Regions from separate parts of the Obesumbacterium proteus genome, predicted to be linked through region 1. Evidence: predicted binding sites of a transcription regulator. Region 1 holds the regulator's gene; each other region holds the start of a gene.

Evidence for each region. Region 1 encodes Fur, which represses iron uptake genes when iron is present. Its sites were predicted from a motif close to ATAATAATGAGAACNACTATCAA; they were not measured.
Region 2: the regulator Fur is predicted to act here: its motif matches at 1,573-1,595, upstream of gpmA (2,3-diphosphoglycerate-dependent phosphoglycerate mutase).
Region 3: the regulator Fur is predicted to act here: its motif matches at 1,718-1,740, upstream of DSM2777_RS12615 (Nramp family divalent metal transporter).
Region 4: the regulator Fur is predicted to act here: its motif matches at 1,538-1,560, upstream of zupT (zinc transporter ZupT).

What each region holds. Positions count from the first base shown of each region.
Region 1 is NZ_CP014608.1:2,477,252-2,480,759, forward strand. Features, by position in the region: gene DSM2777_RS11815 (beta-N-acetylhexosaminidase) at 1-1,587, shown strand, start outside; gene fur (ferric iron uptake transcriptional regulator) at 1,858-2,307, opposite strand; gene fldA (flavodoxin FldA) at 2,627-3,154, opposite strand; gene ybfE (LexA regulated protein) at 3,276-3,508, opposite strand, start outside.
Region 2 is NZ_CP014608.1:2,577,558-2,581,065, reverse strand. Features, by position in the region: gene DSM2777_RS12285 (sugar phosphate isomerase/epimerase family protein) at 1-590, opposite strand, end outside; gene DSM2777_RS12280 (GntR family transcriptional regulator) at 599-1,306, opposite strand; gene gpmA (2,3-diphosphoglycerate-dependent phosphoglycerate mutase) at 1,624-2,376, shown strand; gene DSM2777_RS12270 (Spy/CpxP family protein refolding chaperone) at 2,602-3,021, shown strand; gene aroG (3-deoxy-7-phosphoheptulonate synthase AroG) at 3,092-3,508, opposite strand, start outside.
Region 3 is NZ_CP014608.1:2,642,551-2,646,058, forward strand. Features, by position in the region: gene DSM2777_RS12610 (NupC/NupG family nucleoside CNT transporter) at 197-1,399, opposite strand; gene DSM2777_RS12615 (Nramp family divalent metal transporter) at 1,817-3,052, shown strand; gene DSM2777_RS12620 (DUF2502 domain-containing protein) at 3,130-3,508, opposite strand, start outside.
Region 4 is NZ_CP014608.1:4,744,433-4,747,940, reverse strand. Features, by position in the region: gene ribB (3,4-dihydroxy-2-butanone-4-phosphate synthase) at 30-683, shown strand; gene zupT (zinc transporter ZupT) at 752-1,525, opposite strand; gene ygiD (4,5-DOPA-extradiol-dioxygenase) at 1,758-2,540, shown strand; gene DSM2777_RS22165 (MFS transporter) at 2,604-3,508, opposite strand, start outside.

The DNA.
Region 1 (3,508 bases):
ATGGCGGCGTATAAGATGAACAAATTCCACTTCCATCTGACCGACGATGAAGGCTGGCGTATTGAGATCCCCGGTCTGCCAGAGCTTATCGATGTGGGCTCAAAACGCTGTCACGACCTGAGCGAAAAAGAGTGCCTGCTACCACAGCTAGGTTCTGGGCCTGATGCTAACAATAATGGCACTGGCCATCTGACCCGCGCCGAATATATCGATATCGTGAAATATGCTCAGGCGCGTCAGATTGAAGTGATCCCTGAAATCGATATGCCTGCGCATGCGCGTGCCGCTGTGATTTCAATGGAAGCGCGTTATGACAAACTGAAAGCCGCTGGTGACGAGAAGGGCGCTAACGAATTCCGTTTGGTTGATCCAACGGATACGTCAAACACCACGTCTGTGCAGTTCTACGATCGTAAGAGCTATTTGAACCCATGCTTAGATTCTTCTAAGCGCTTTGTCGATAAAGTGATTGGCGAAGTAGCGCAGATGCACAAAGAGGCGGGGCAGCCGTTAACCACGTGGCACTTCGGCGGTGATGAAGCTAAAAACATCCGCTTAGGGCCGGGTTATCAGGATAAGAATGGCAAGATTGAGCCGGGTAAAGGCATTATCGATCAAAGCAAAGAAGATAAACCATGGGCGCAGTCTCAGGTTTGTCAGACCCTAATCAAGAGCGGCAAAGTGGAAGATATGGAACATCTCCCAAGCCACTTTGCGATTGAAGTTAGCCAGATCGTCAATAAGCACGGCATTGAAAAAATGCAGGCGTGGCAGGATGGTCTGAAAGATGCCAAAGATGCGAAGGCATTTGCCACCAAGCGCGTGGGCGTCAACTTCTGGGATACGCTCTATTGGGGCGGTTTTGATACCGTCAACGACTGGGCGAACAAAGGCTACGAAGTAACGGTTTCTAACCCAGACTACGTCTACATGGATTTCCCGTATGAGGTGAATCCACAGGAAAATGGCTACTACTGGGGAACTCGCTTTAACGATGAGCGTAAGATCTTCAGCTTCGCGCCAGACAACATGCCACAGAACGCGGAAACTTCCGTAGACCGTGACGGCAATTTCTTTACCGCGAAAAGCGATAAGCCATGGCCGGGCGTTTATGGACTCTCAGCGCAGCTGTGGAGTGAAACTACGCGCACTGACGAAATGATGGAGTATAAAATCTATCCTCGCGTTATGACGGTGGCGGAGCGTGGATGGCATCGCGCGGGCTGGGAGCAGGACTACAAAGCGGGCCGCGAATATAAAGGCGGTGAAACCAATCTGGTAGATAAAAAATCTCTGCTGAGCGATTGGCAGCGCTTTGCAAACCTGATGGGGCAGCGTGAGCTGGCGAAAATGGATAAAGCCGGTGTGGAATATCGCCTGCCGGTTCCTGGGGCAAAAGTCGTGGGCGGGAAATTGGAAGCCAACATTGCGCTGCCAGGGCTGGGGATTGAATACTCCGTAGACGGCGGCAAGCAGTGGCAGCGTTATGATGCTAAAGCTCAACCGACCGTTTCTGGTGACGTTCAAATTCGTTCAGTGAGCCCAGATGGTAAACGCTATAGCCGCGTAGAACCGGTACAGGCGTGATATCCAAATAGGTAAGTTCGGTATTTCCTGCCCCGGTGGGGTAGGGAATAGCGCAATAACGTATTAATGCAGTGGTTCTTAATACCGTTTCATCATCATTATTGTTGCTATGGTATCTGCCGAAGCCATATGAGTGATTTAGTTGTGAGTTGCTTAGCCCCCTGCCTGAGGGGCTTTTTTTTGTCTGTTTTTTGCCGAGAAAACGGATTCTTTGGATTTCAGGCAATAAAAAAGCGACCCTCAGGTCGCCTCATTTACACTCGCGTGTTTTTACTCTCTGCCATCGTGCAGACTTTCGTCTTCGCGGCAATCACCCTCAGCGCAGTGACCATACAGGTACAGGCTGTGGTTGGTCAGCTGGATACCATATTTTTTAGCAATTTCGTGCTGACGTTTTTCGATGGAATCGTCGCTAAACTCGATCACTTTACCGCAGTCTAAGCAGATCAGATGATCATGGTGATGCTGTTGGGTCAGTTCAAATACAGATTTTCCGCCTTCAAAATTGTGACGAGTCACAATTCCAGCCTCGTCGAACTGGTTCAGTACACGGTAAACGGTGGCTAAGCCGATTTCTTCACCCATATCGATCAGCTTCTTATACAGGTCTTCTGCGCTGACGTGATGGCAAGTTGGATCTTGCAGAACTTCCAGAATCTTAAGACGCGGAAGCGTGACTTTAAGTCCAGCCTTCTTTAAAGGAGTGTTGTTATCTGTCATTCGGATTCTGTCCCGTTACTTAGCTCGAAGACGTTTAGGATAGCCTGCATTTGCTGCCAGCGTTGCCCTAATTGTCACCGAACTGAAAATATAATTGAGATTCATTATAAAGCTGATGGCGGTAAATGGAAACCGCAGTGTGTTAACAACTTGGACGGAACTACAGGGTGGAAATAAAACGTAACACACTGACAAATATGTAACTCTGCTGGTGGCGGGGGCTAGAGCGAGAAAAATGAGTTACATAGATGTTGCAAATTGCTTTCGCCAATCGCTGAAATACCCGCTGGCTTATGCAGTCAGCGGGTTCAATTTCATGTTAGCCAGCCAGTTCAGCCAAGCTCATCTCTTCGGAGATTTGTTTCACCCACGCATCAACACGCGTTGCGGTGAGTTCAGGCTGGCGATCTTCGTCAATAGCCAAACCAACGAAGGTTTTGTCATCAACCAGCGCTTTAGACGCTTCAAAATGGTAACCCGCAGTTGGCCAGTGACCAACGATGGTCGCGCCGCGTGGCTCGATCAAATCACGGATGGTGCCCATTGCGTCGCAGAAGTACTCTGCATAGTCTTCTTGGTCGCCGCAGCCAAACAGAGCAACCAGTTTACCGTTGAAGTCGATCTCTTCCAGAGAAGGGAAGAAATCATCCCAGTCACACTGAGCTTCGCCGTAATACCATGTTGGGATGCCAAGCAGAAGAATATCGAATGCTTCGATGTCTTCTTTGCTGCTTTTGGCAATGTCATGAACTTCAGCAACGTCTTTTCCGAGTTGCTTTTGGATCATCTTAGCGATGTTTTCCGTGTTGCCCGTGTCGCTGCCAAAGAAAATGCCTACGATTGCCATGTCGCGTTTATACCTTTTATATCAAATAATTAAACTAGAATCTTGAGAAAGACCAGTACGTACTTTACGCACTATAGCACTTTAAACCGTATCGATTTGTCGTCATTGTGTGCTGGTGGCGTTAAGATTTTAAAATCTGATTGAGTAAAATTTGTTCAATCAATTCACTGCGGCTAATGTTTTGTTCTTGAGCCAAACGATTCAGCATTTCAACCGCTTCTTCGTTAATTTTTAGCTCGACGCGACGCAGTCCTTTCACTTTATCGCGGCGCAGTTGGTTGCGTTTGTTAATTCTTAGCTGTTCATCCCGAGATAACGGGTTGGTTTTCGGGCGACCCGGACGACGTTCATCTG
Region 2 (3,508 bases), 100 kb from region 1:
GATGCCATTGCAGCTAATGCAGGAAGTGGCTCTTCATTCGCGTTTATCATATTAGCGAAATCAAATAGTAGAGACAGCTGAGGAAAATCAGCGTCATTAACTAATTTAACCAGCTCATGGCCTTTCAGATCCTCATGCTGTTCAAGCGTGAATGTTAAGCCGCTGTGTTGGTAATTCTCTTTAATATAGTGAATATCTTGTCTAATCTGAGCGAGAACGGCATTCAAATGCCCTTCATAGCGCGGATAAAATCGTACCGAGGAGGCTCCCGATTTTGTTGCAATAGCTACAGCTTGATCTATTGTTTTAGCATCCGATGCGCTGGTTTCAATATGAATATCCAGCCCTAAACGACGTGCTTTTTCGCCAAACTGTTGCAATCGTTCATCGTTAGCACAGCTTAAAGACTGACTCTCACCATCTAAAACATGAACTTTTATACCTTTAAGCTGATGCTGACTGGCAATATCCAGCAGGTTTTCAGGTAATATCTTTTCCACTCTCATATTAAGATGAAATGCATAGGCATGTAGATACAACGGAATATTATCTGCACGCTGCAATATCTTTGTGGCTTGTATACGATTCATGATGCTTCCTATAAGTCGATAAAAAATTCTACTGACTCAAAACGCCAATATTCGATATCAATTTGAACAATTTTATTTGCTTCGTCGGCGCGATATTTTTTGACTCGAATGGACGGCGTACCCGATGTTCCCCCCATGCCTTTGCATGCACCGCCGGAAAGGCGAGTAGGTTTAAATTCCAAATGCTGGGTATGTGTTTTTTTGGCATAGTTTTTTTCCCATACTTCGGCAAATGAACGCTCACCAAGCTGACCAATAAAGTCAGGGGCAACCTGTGCATTAATAAAAGTTTCATGGTAGAAAACTTTGTGACTATCGAGCGCGCCCCAGCCTGAGATTTTGTAGAGCGTTTCCCCTTCACTGACCCCGAGTAATGACAATACGTCTGCTGGCGCAGTGTAAACACTCTCTTTTTCTAAATATCCCCAAGACGGCAAACGCCCCTGCTCTATCGCAGCCTGTTTAAAGCTGGTCGAGCTGCTAGGGCTGTAATTGAAACGTGGCAACGCAACAAACCAGCCTCGGCGATCTTTACGGAATATTTTTGATTCACCTTCGAGATACAGTAACGCCTGACGCAGGGTCATACGTTTAATCCCTAAGAGTTCCTCGAGCTCTCGCTCAGAAGGAAGCTTACTCCCTGGAGTAATCACCCCCATCTTTAGCCAATCATTGAGTTTCTGTTTCGCAAATTCTACCGTGGAATTGTTCTGCATGACTTAATCCATTTGGTTTAAACCAGATTTAAAATGACATTACATTGACTCTGCAATGAAGACAATCACTGCCCTCTGCGTTAACAATTAATTGTGAACTTACTCCCATAATCTGTGCGAAATGTAGGCTTATTGCGCAATGGAAAAACGCATTGAAAATGCAGCTAACGGGCACTATCCGCACGAATCCCCCACTTCATACGTACACATATGCGCTGAAATTAGCTATGTTTAGACTCAGCTATTGCTGTTTGCTGTGTGATGGCAATATAATGATAATAGTTATCATTTAATAAATTACGCTAAGGAGTTTACCCATGGCTGTGACTAAATTAGTTTTGGTACGACACGGTGAAAGCGAGTGGAACAAAGAAAACCGCTTCACTGGCTGGACGGATGTTGAGCTTTCTGACAAAGGACGTTCCGAAGCAAAATCGGCGGGTAAGCTTTTAAAAGAACAAGGTTTCTCCTTTGATTTTGCATACACATCAGTGCTGAAACGTGCGATCCACACGTTGTGGAATGTGCTGGATGAGCTGGAACAGCAATGGCTGCCGGTTGAAAAATCATGGAAGCTGAACGAACGTCATTACGGTGCTTTGCAGGGGCTGAACAAGGCTGAAACCGCACAAAAATATGGCGACGATCAGGTAAAACTGTGGCGCCGTGGTTTTGCCGTTACGCCTCCTGAATTAACCAAAGAAGATGAGCGCTATCCTGGCCACGATCCTCGTTACGCCAAACTCAGCGAGCAGGAACTGCCGGTTACCGAGAGCTTGGCAACCACTATTGATCGCGTTATTCCTTACTGGACCGATGTGATTAAGCCACGCATCGCGAGCGGCGAACGCGTCATTATTGCAGCACACGGTAACTCACTGCGCGCATTGGTTAAATACTTAGATAACCTAAGCGAAGATGAAATTCTTGAGCTGAATATTCCAACCGGCGTACCGTTGGTCTATGAGTTTGATGAAAATCTTAAACCGTTAAAACGTTACTATCTTGGCGATGCCGCTGAAATTGCCGCCAAAGCCGCCGCGGTTGCCAATCAAGGCAAAGCAAAATAATCACCAACGTACTTTATTATTAAGCGCCTTCGGGCGCTTTTTTACTTTTCTATGACTGAAACTCAGCGTGAAAAATTACAGAAATTCATGTAACCAATAAATAACAATCACACATAATAAAATATTCTGCGTTCACGAGTTCACACACTTCATTACAACACTAATTCATAAATGGTTTACAGTATTTTGTATTCACCACTCTTTTTACTAGATGGAATCTATTAAATGAACAAACTTTCTAAGTTAACTCTTGCGGCTTCAGCGCTTATTTTCTCAGGCTTCGCATTAGCATCGAGTAATACAGGCACCAGTATTCAACCTGAGCAGCAGCAAGACCCGATGATCCAACATCTGCATTTAACACCATCTCAAGTTGAACAGATAAAAACGTTGCGCAGCGATACCGATAAAAAGATGGCTACCATCGATACTAAAGATATTCAAAATGGTCTGCTTATCGATATTATTGATTCAGGCAAGTGGGATGAAACTGCGGTTAAGAAACAAATTGCGGCTTTCGGCAAGGCACAAGAACAAGCGCGTTATTATCGTATGCAGTATTTCTTTAATTTGAGCAAAATTTTAACCCCAGAACAAAAAGCACAGGTTAAAAGCGATTTAGCACAAGAAATGCAGCAGCAATAAAAATTGTGATCGGATTTTCTCTAGTAAAAAGCCCACTCTGTGAAGTGGGCTTTTTTTGTGAACAGCTGAATTAACCGCGGCGTGCTTTCACTGCCTGAGCTAATTGGCGCAGTACCGTTTCAGTATCATCCCAACCAATACATGCATCAGTCACGCTTTTGCCATAAACCAAAGGCTCGGTGCCTTCTAGGTTCTGGTTACCTTCTTCAAGATGACTCTCAATCATCACGCCCATAATGGCTTTATCACCAGCTTCGAGCTGATGACAAACGTCAGTGCAGACTTCTAGCTGCTTTTTGAATTGTTTGCTGCTGTTTGCATGGCTGAAATCAATCATCACCTGCTCAGCCAAACCGGCTTTTTTCAGCCCCGCTTTCACTTCCTGTACATGTGCAGCGCTATAGTTTGGCTCTTTGCCACCGCGTAGAATAATATGGCAATCGCCGTTACCGCTGGTGTTCACAATCGCTGAGTGACCCCATTTGGT
Region 3 (3,508 bases), 170 kb from region 1:
CTGCATTTCGTTCTGAAATTCTTTTCTCTTTCCGTTCTCTGATCTCAACGCTTTCGTTATTGATTCAATAAACGGCCTGCGTAATAGCCCTGTAAGCAACGCTACGGACTTTTCTGTAAAAAGAGATGCCGTTAGGTGACAGACAATAAAAAAGGCGCCTAAGCGCCTTTTAGCCAATCAGAATTTGCCTAACGTATTACAGGAACAGACCCGCAATCGACGCAGACAGAATACTAACCAGTGTAGAACCGTAAACCAGTTTCAGACCGAAACGAGCAACGACGTTTCCTTGGTGTTCGTTCAGACCTTTGATAGCGCCTGCAACAATACCGATAGAAGAGAAGTTAGCGAAGGAAACCAAGAACACAGACAGGATGCCCAGTGAACGAGGAGACAGTTCGGTTGCAATTTTCTGCAGGTCAATCATGGCAACGAATTCGTTAGAAACTAACTTGGTTGCCATGATGCTGCCAACGTTCAGCGCTTCGTGGCTTGGTACGCCCATTACCCATGCAAATGGATAGAAGACATAGCCCAGCAGTCTCTGGAAAGTCATGCCGTCAACGTGGAACAGCGCGAAGACCCATTCGGTCAGGCCGTTCAACGCAGCAATCAGCGCGATGAAACCAATCAGCATTGCGGAAACGATAATCGCAACTTTGAAACCAGCCAGGATATATTCGCCCAGCATTTCAAAGAAGCTCTGACCTTCGTGGGTGTTTTTCAGCTGGATGTCAGCCTCACCTTCCACAGAATAAGGGTTAATCAGGGACAGTACGATAAAGGTACTGAACATGTTTAACACCAATGCGGCTACCACAAACTTGGCATCCAGCATGGTCATGTATGCACCAACGATAGACATAGAAACGGTAGACATCGCCGTTGCTGCCATGGTGTACATACGTTTTTCAGACATTTTGCCCAGAACATCTTTGTACGCAATGAAGTTCTCAGACTGACCCAGAATCAGCGAGCTCACGGCGTTGAAAGATTCCAGTTTACCCATGCCGTTGATTTTAGACAGCACGGTACCAATTGCGCGGATGATAACCGGCAATACGCGGATGTGCTGAAGAATACCAATCAAAGCAGAGATAAAGACGATTGGGCACAGTACGTTCAGGAAGAAGAAGGCCAGACCTTTGTCACTCATGTTACCGAAGACGAAGTTGGTACCTTCTGCCGCATATTTGAGCAGCGTTTCGAAGAACCCAGAGAAACCCTTCACAAAGCCCAAACCAATGTTGGAGTTCAGGAAGAAGTAAGCCAGCAGGATTTCAACAACTAACAGCTGAACAATGAAGCGCACGCGAATGCTTTTGCGATCGCGGCTAACGAGCAGGGCAAGTACCGCTACCACCGCAAGGGCTAAAACAAAATGCAAAATAGGGGACATACAGTGCTCCAAATTATGAGGCAGGCTAAATTTCGCAGCACATTCTATGTAACGGCACAGGTAAAAACGAGACTTCGGTTGCAAATATTGAAATTGTTATAACGTAAATCAAGAAAAAAGTTAGAAAAGTAACAAAAAGCCCCCAAGGACCATGTTGATGAAAGTTTGAGAAGTTGTGATATTATTATTAGACACCATAGTTCGCTTATTTGGAAGAAATGCCAGAAGCGAGGGTGTCGACGTGTTTAAGAGCTGAAAGCGCCTTGTCAGACTCCACAAGCAAACGGCCTATCGAACGGATAGGAAGTATCGTTTAAGTTGATATTGATAATCATTATCACTTATACAATAATGGAGTTAATCACGAAGTTTAGGTCACAAATCGTTAGTGTGACTATAGGTGTTAAGGTGGCTGGTATGCTTGATTCACGTGTTGCAGAAACAACTCCTCCTGCGTCGCGAAAGATAAAATTTTCGCTGATGGGACCTGCCTTTATCGCCGCCATCGGCTATATCGATCCCGGTAACTTTGCGACCAATATTCAGGCCGGTGCGTCTTACGGCTATAAGCTGCTGTGGGTTGTTGTATGGGCCAACTTTATGGCCATGCTGATCCAACTTCTTTCCGCAAAACTTGGCATCGCGACCGGTAAAAACTTAGCGGAACATATTCGCGATCGCTTTCCTCGTCCGGCCGTTTGGGCTTATTGGGTGCAGGCTGAAATCATTGCCATGGCGACCGATTTGGCTGAGTTTATCGGGGCCGCGATTGGCTTCAAGTTATTGCTGGGCTGTACGTTGTTGGAAGGGGCGGTGTTAACCGGTATTGCCACTTTCCTGATCCTAACGCTACAACGCCGTGGACAGAAACCGCTTGAGCTGGTTATCGGTGGTTTGCTGCTTTTCGTTGCTGCGGCTTATATCGTGGAGCTGGTGTTCTCTCAGCCGAGCATTGCTCAACTTGCGCACGGGATGTTGGTTCCGGATTTACCCACTCACGAAGCGGTATTTTTGGCAGCCGGTGTGTTAGGCGCAACGATCATGCCGCATGTGATTTACCTGCATTCGTCTCTGACACAAACTTCTGCGTCGTTGGGAACCAAGGCCGAACGTTACTCTTCCACTAAACTCGACGTTGCCATTGCAATGACCATCGCCGGTTTTGTTAACCTTGCGATGATGGCAACCGCAGCGGCAGCGTTTCATTTTAGCGGCCACAGTGGAATTGCAGAGCTGGACCAAGCTTATTTAACGCTAAAACCGCTGCTGGGTAATGCTGCTGCCACTATTTTTGGTTTGAGCTTAGTCGCTGCCGGTTTGTCTTCTACCGTGGTGGGAACCTTGGCGGGTCAGGTGGTTATGCAGGGCTTTGTGCGTTTTTACATTCCGCTCTGGGTGCGCCGAGTGGTGACCATGCTGCCTTCTTTCATCGTGATTATGGCAGGGCTGGATGCGACCCGTATCCTATTGTTAAGTCAGGTGCTGCTGAGCTTTGGTATTGCTCTGGCACTGGTGCCGCTGCTGCGCTTCACCGGCGATAAAGAACTGATGGGCGACATGGTGAACGGACGTACCGTTCAGGCGCTGGGTAAAGTTATTGTGGTCGTGGTCGTCGGCCTCAACTTCTACCTGTTGGTGAGCATGTTGTTTTAAGGCTTAGAAGATTTGTTTTTAGAAGATTTATAGAAAAGCAGGTTCATTTTCGTGAACCTGCTTTTTTTATTCAGCCATTAGTGATGGCCATGCCCGTGGCCACGATCGTCGTGGTCATGGCGGTCATGTTTTTTATAGTGACCATAATGGTTGCCACGGTCATGATGCTTATATTTGTTTTTATGGTCATAGCGATAATACTTCCCGCCGCGTGAATAGTAGTTTTTCTGCCACCAGTTATGGTCACGCCAGCGGCCACCATCCCAGTAATAGCCGCGAGGACTGCGGTCACCAACCCAACGGCCTTGATGATTGCGCCACCAGTTTTGATCGCGCCAGTCATAGCCATCCCAGTAATTCCCTCGCTGATCGCGATCGCCAAGATGCAAACTCACGCCGGGAAGTAAATCGATATCAGCTGACGTGGCCTGTGCAACGCCCAGAGGCATCAGGCTA
Region 4 (3,508 bases), 2.3 Mb from region 1:
ATCCATATAATTAATGAGGTTTTTTTACCATGAATCAGACTTTACTTTCCGATTTTGGTACTCCGATGGAACGTGTTGAACGTGCGCTAGCTGCATTGCGTGAAGGCCGTGGCGTTATGGTGCTTGACGATGAAAATCGTGAGAACGAAGGCGACATGATTTTCCCTGCTGAAACCATGACTGAAGAACAGATGGCGCTGACCATCCGTCACGGTAGTGGCATTGTTTGCCTGTGCATCACCGAAGAGCGTCGTTTGCAGTTAGACCTGCCGATGATGGTTAGCAACAACACCAGCCATTACGGTACCGCATTCACCGTGACTATCGAAGCCGCTGAAGGCGTGACGACCGGCGTTTCCGCCAAAGACCGTTTGACTACCGTGCGTGCCGCAAGCGCTGAAGGCGCTAAGCCTTCTGACCTGCATCGCCCTGGCCACGTGTTCCCGCTGCGCGCTCAAAACGGCGGCGTTCTGACTCGTCGTGGTCATACTGAAGCAACTATCGATCTGGTAACTTTAGCGGGCTTCCGTTCTGCGGGCGTACTGTGTGAACTGACCAATGACGACGGCACCATGGCGCGCGCGCCAGAAGTGATTGTGTTTGCTAACAAACATAACATGCCAGTCGTGACCATCGATGATTTGGTGGCTTACCGTCAGTCTCAAGAGAAAATTGCGAGCTAATTTCGCTGAGCTCTGCACGAAAAGGACAGCCTAGGCTGTCCTTTTTGCTATTTGGAGATTGGAGAGTCTTAACCGAGCGGGCTGCTTTGTAACAGCGTCAGGCTAAAGCCCATCACCGTCATACCGCACAGCACGCCATAGCTTGGGTTATTCTGCGGATCAATCTCTTTGGCTAGCGGCATCAGTTCGTCTACCGATAGCGCCACCATAATACCCGCCACCATAGCCATGATTGAGGCCATTAGCACCGGAGATATGGCCGGTCCCAGCAGGAAGAACGCCAGAAACCCACCTAAAATTTCGGCGAAGCCCGAAACGCTGGCCCACCATAGCGCCTTGGTTTTTGAACCCGTGGCGGCATAGACTGGCCCCGCAACCGCTAAGCCTTCAGGAATATTGTGAATGGCAACCGCAAGCGCAATGCCCATCCCTAACTCGAGATCGGAGCTGGCGGTGACGAAGGTGGCAATGCCTTCTGGAAAGTTGTGCAGGCTAATACCGAGCGTCAGCAGCATGGCTGTACGGCGTAGGTTGCGTGTTTTCCCTGCTTTAGGCGCATCCATTAGGTCATGTGCATGCTGGTGCGGCAACATTCTGTCCAACATGAAATAGCCCACCAAACCAATGATGAACATGCCATAGCCGAGCATCGGCGACATACCTTGGGTATCCAGCGCGGCGGGTAACATTTCCATCAAAGAAATCAGCAACATAATCCCTGCGGCAAAGCCAAGCGCAAAGGCTAAAACCCGGTTGGAGGGTTTCTGTCCGATAATGGCTAATAACGCGCCGACAAATGTGGCACCGCCGGCAAGCAAAGTCAGAATAAGTGGAACTGACATAGCGCCTCCTTGTTGATAATGACTCCTATTATTGTTTTAACCTATCTTTAAGTAAATAGCGAATACAAAGTTATTACCAATGACTCTAATAACTCAACCCCCTCTGGGTCTGATATTCAAATTTACTGACAATCATCATCATGGTTATCCGGCAGACGATCGAGATAAATCTGAGTAATGTATAACCATTCGGAGGCGATGCTCTCCGCCAGACTAAGAAAAGGATAATGTTATGACTACCTCTCGTATGCCTGCGCTATTTCTCGGTCACGGTAGCCCGATGAACGTGCTGGAAGAAAATGACTACACTACGGCTTGGCGCGAGTTAGGTAAAACGCTACCGCGCCCGAAAGCGATTGTTGCTGTTTCGGCTCACTGGTACACCCGTGGCACGTTTGTGACGGCGATGGAGCAGCCACGGACAATCCATGATTTTGGTGGATTCCCACAGGCACTGTTCGATACGCAATATCCAGCGCCTGGCTCGCCTGAACTTGCTCGTCGAGTACAGGAATTACTGGCTCCAGAAATGGTGCATTTGGATACCAGCGAATGGGGTTTGGATCATGGTACTTGGGGCGTTTTGATCAAAATGTACCCAGATGCCGATATTCCGGTGATCCAACTGAGTATTGATGGTACTCAACCTGCGGATTATCACTATGAATTAGGCAAGAAACTCGCCGCTTGGCGCGATGAAGGCGTGATGATTGTCGCGAGCGGAAACGTGGTACATAACCTGCGAATGGTTAAGTGGCAGGGCGAAGCCGAACCTTATCCGTGGGCATTTAGCTTTGATAATTTTGTGCGTGAGAATCTGGCCTATAAAGGCGAAAACCATCCGCTGGTTAACTTTATGCAGCATGAAGGCGCTGAATTATCTAACCCATCGCCGGAACACTTCCTGCCGCTGTTATATGTGCTTGGTGCATGGAACGGTGAAGAGCCGATTTCTGTGCCGGTGGACGGCATTGTGATGGCGTCGCTGAGTATGTTATCGGTCGTCGTGGGATAGTTCCCGCAAACGAAATTCCTCCCCTGCAAAGGGGAGGGTTACGATACGGCCAGTATGCGGAGATTAGCTACTGGCCTTCTTCTTCAAAAATACCCACATCAGAGCCAGCCAAAGCAGCCCGCTGATTAATCCATACAAATTAAAGATCCCACTTCCCTGCCAAAGATAAATACGTTTTGCGATCTCAATGCCCAAGGCATAAATGCCAATAGTCGTCATACCGAGCGCGGCGGCAACGGTGCCTTTGCGCATATCGCTGGCAAACAGTGTGAGGCGATATAATCCTGCGTTAATCAATCCTGTGCCGAAGGCGTAAAGGCTTAAACCGGCAATGGTCCACAGGTAAGCATGTGGGGTAAACAGCGTGCCAAAGGTGGCCAGTGCCAGACCGGCAATGATTGGCGGTGCACCGAGCCACAGCGGTTTTTCAATCGACATCTTTCCTGCGATGCGTGCCAGCACTAAATTGCCCATGATAAGGGCAACAAAAATAGGCACCTGCAACCAGCCATACGCCACAGGCGTTAGCCCTTCACCGTCAATCAGTATTACCGGTGAAATCGCGACCCACGCCAACAGCGGCAGGGCCGAAAAACCGATTGATGCCGCGCCACAGACGAAACGCAGATTGCCAAATACCTGTCGATAATCTGCCAGCAGGGAGGTTAAGCGTAATTTTTCGCCCTGTGACTGCGCGGTTTCTGGCATCCCTTTCCATAGACCGAGCCATGCAATAAATGCCACTAGGGCAAATACGGCAAACATACTTTTCCACGGTGCAAACTGAATAAATGCTGCTCCGGCCAGAGGGCCAATTAATGGCGCTATCAAGGCAACGTTGGCCATTAATGCCATAAGCTTGATGCTGAGTGTTTGGTCGAAGGCTTCCTGCACGGCGGCGTATCCCACGGCGCCGATAAAACAGAGGCTGATGCCTTGGATAAAACGCATCAGAATAAATTGTTCAA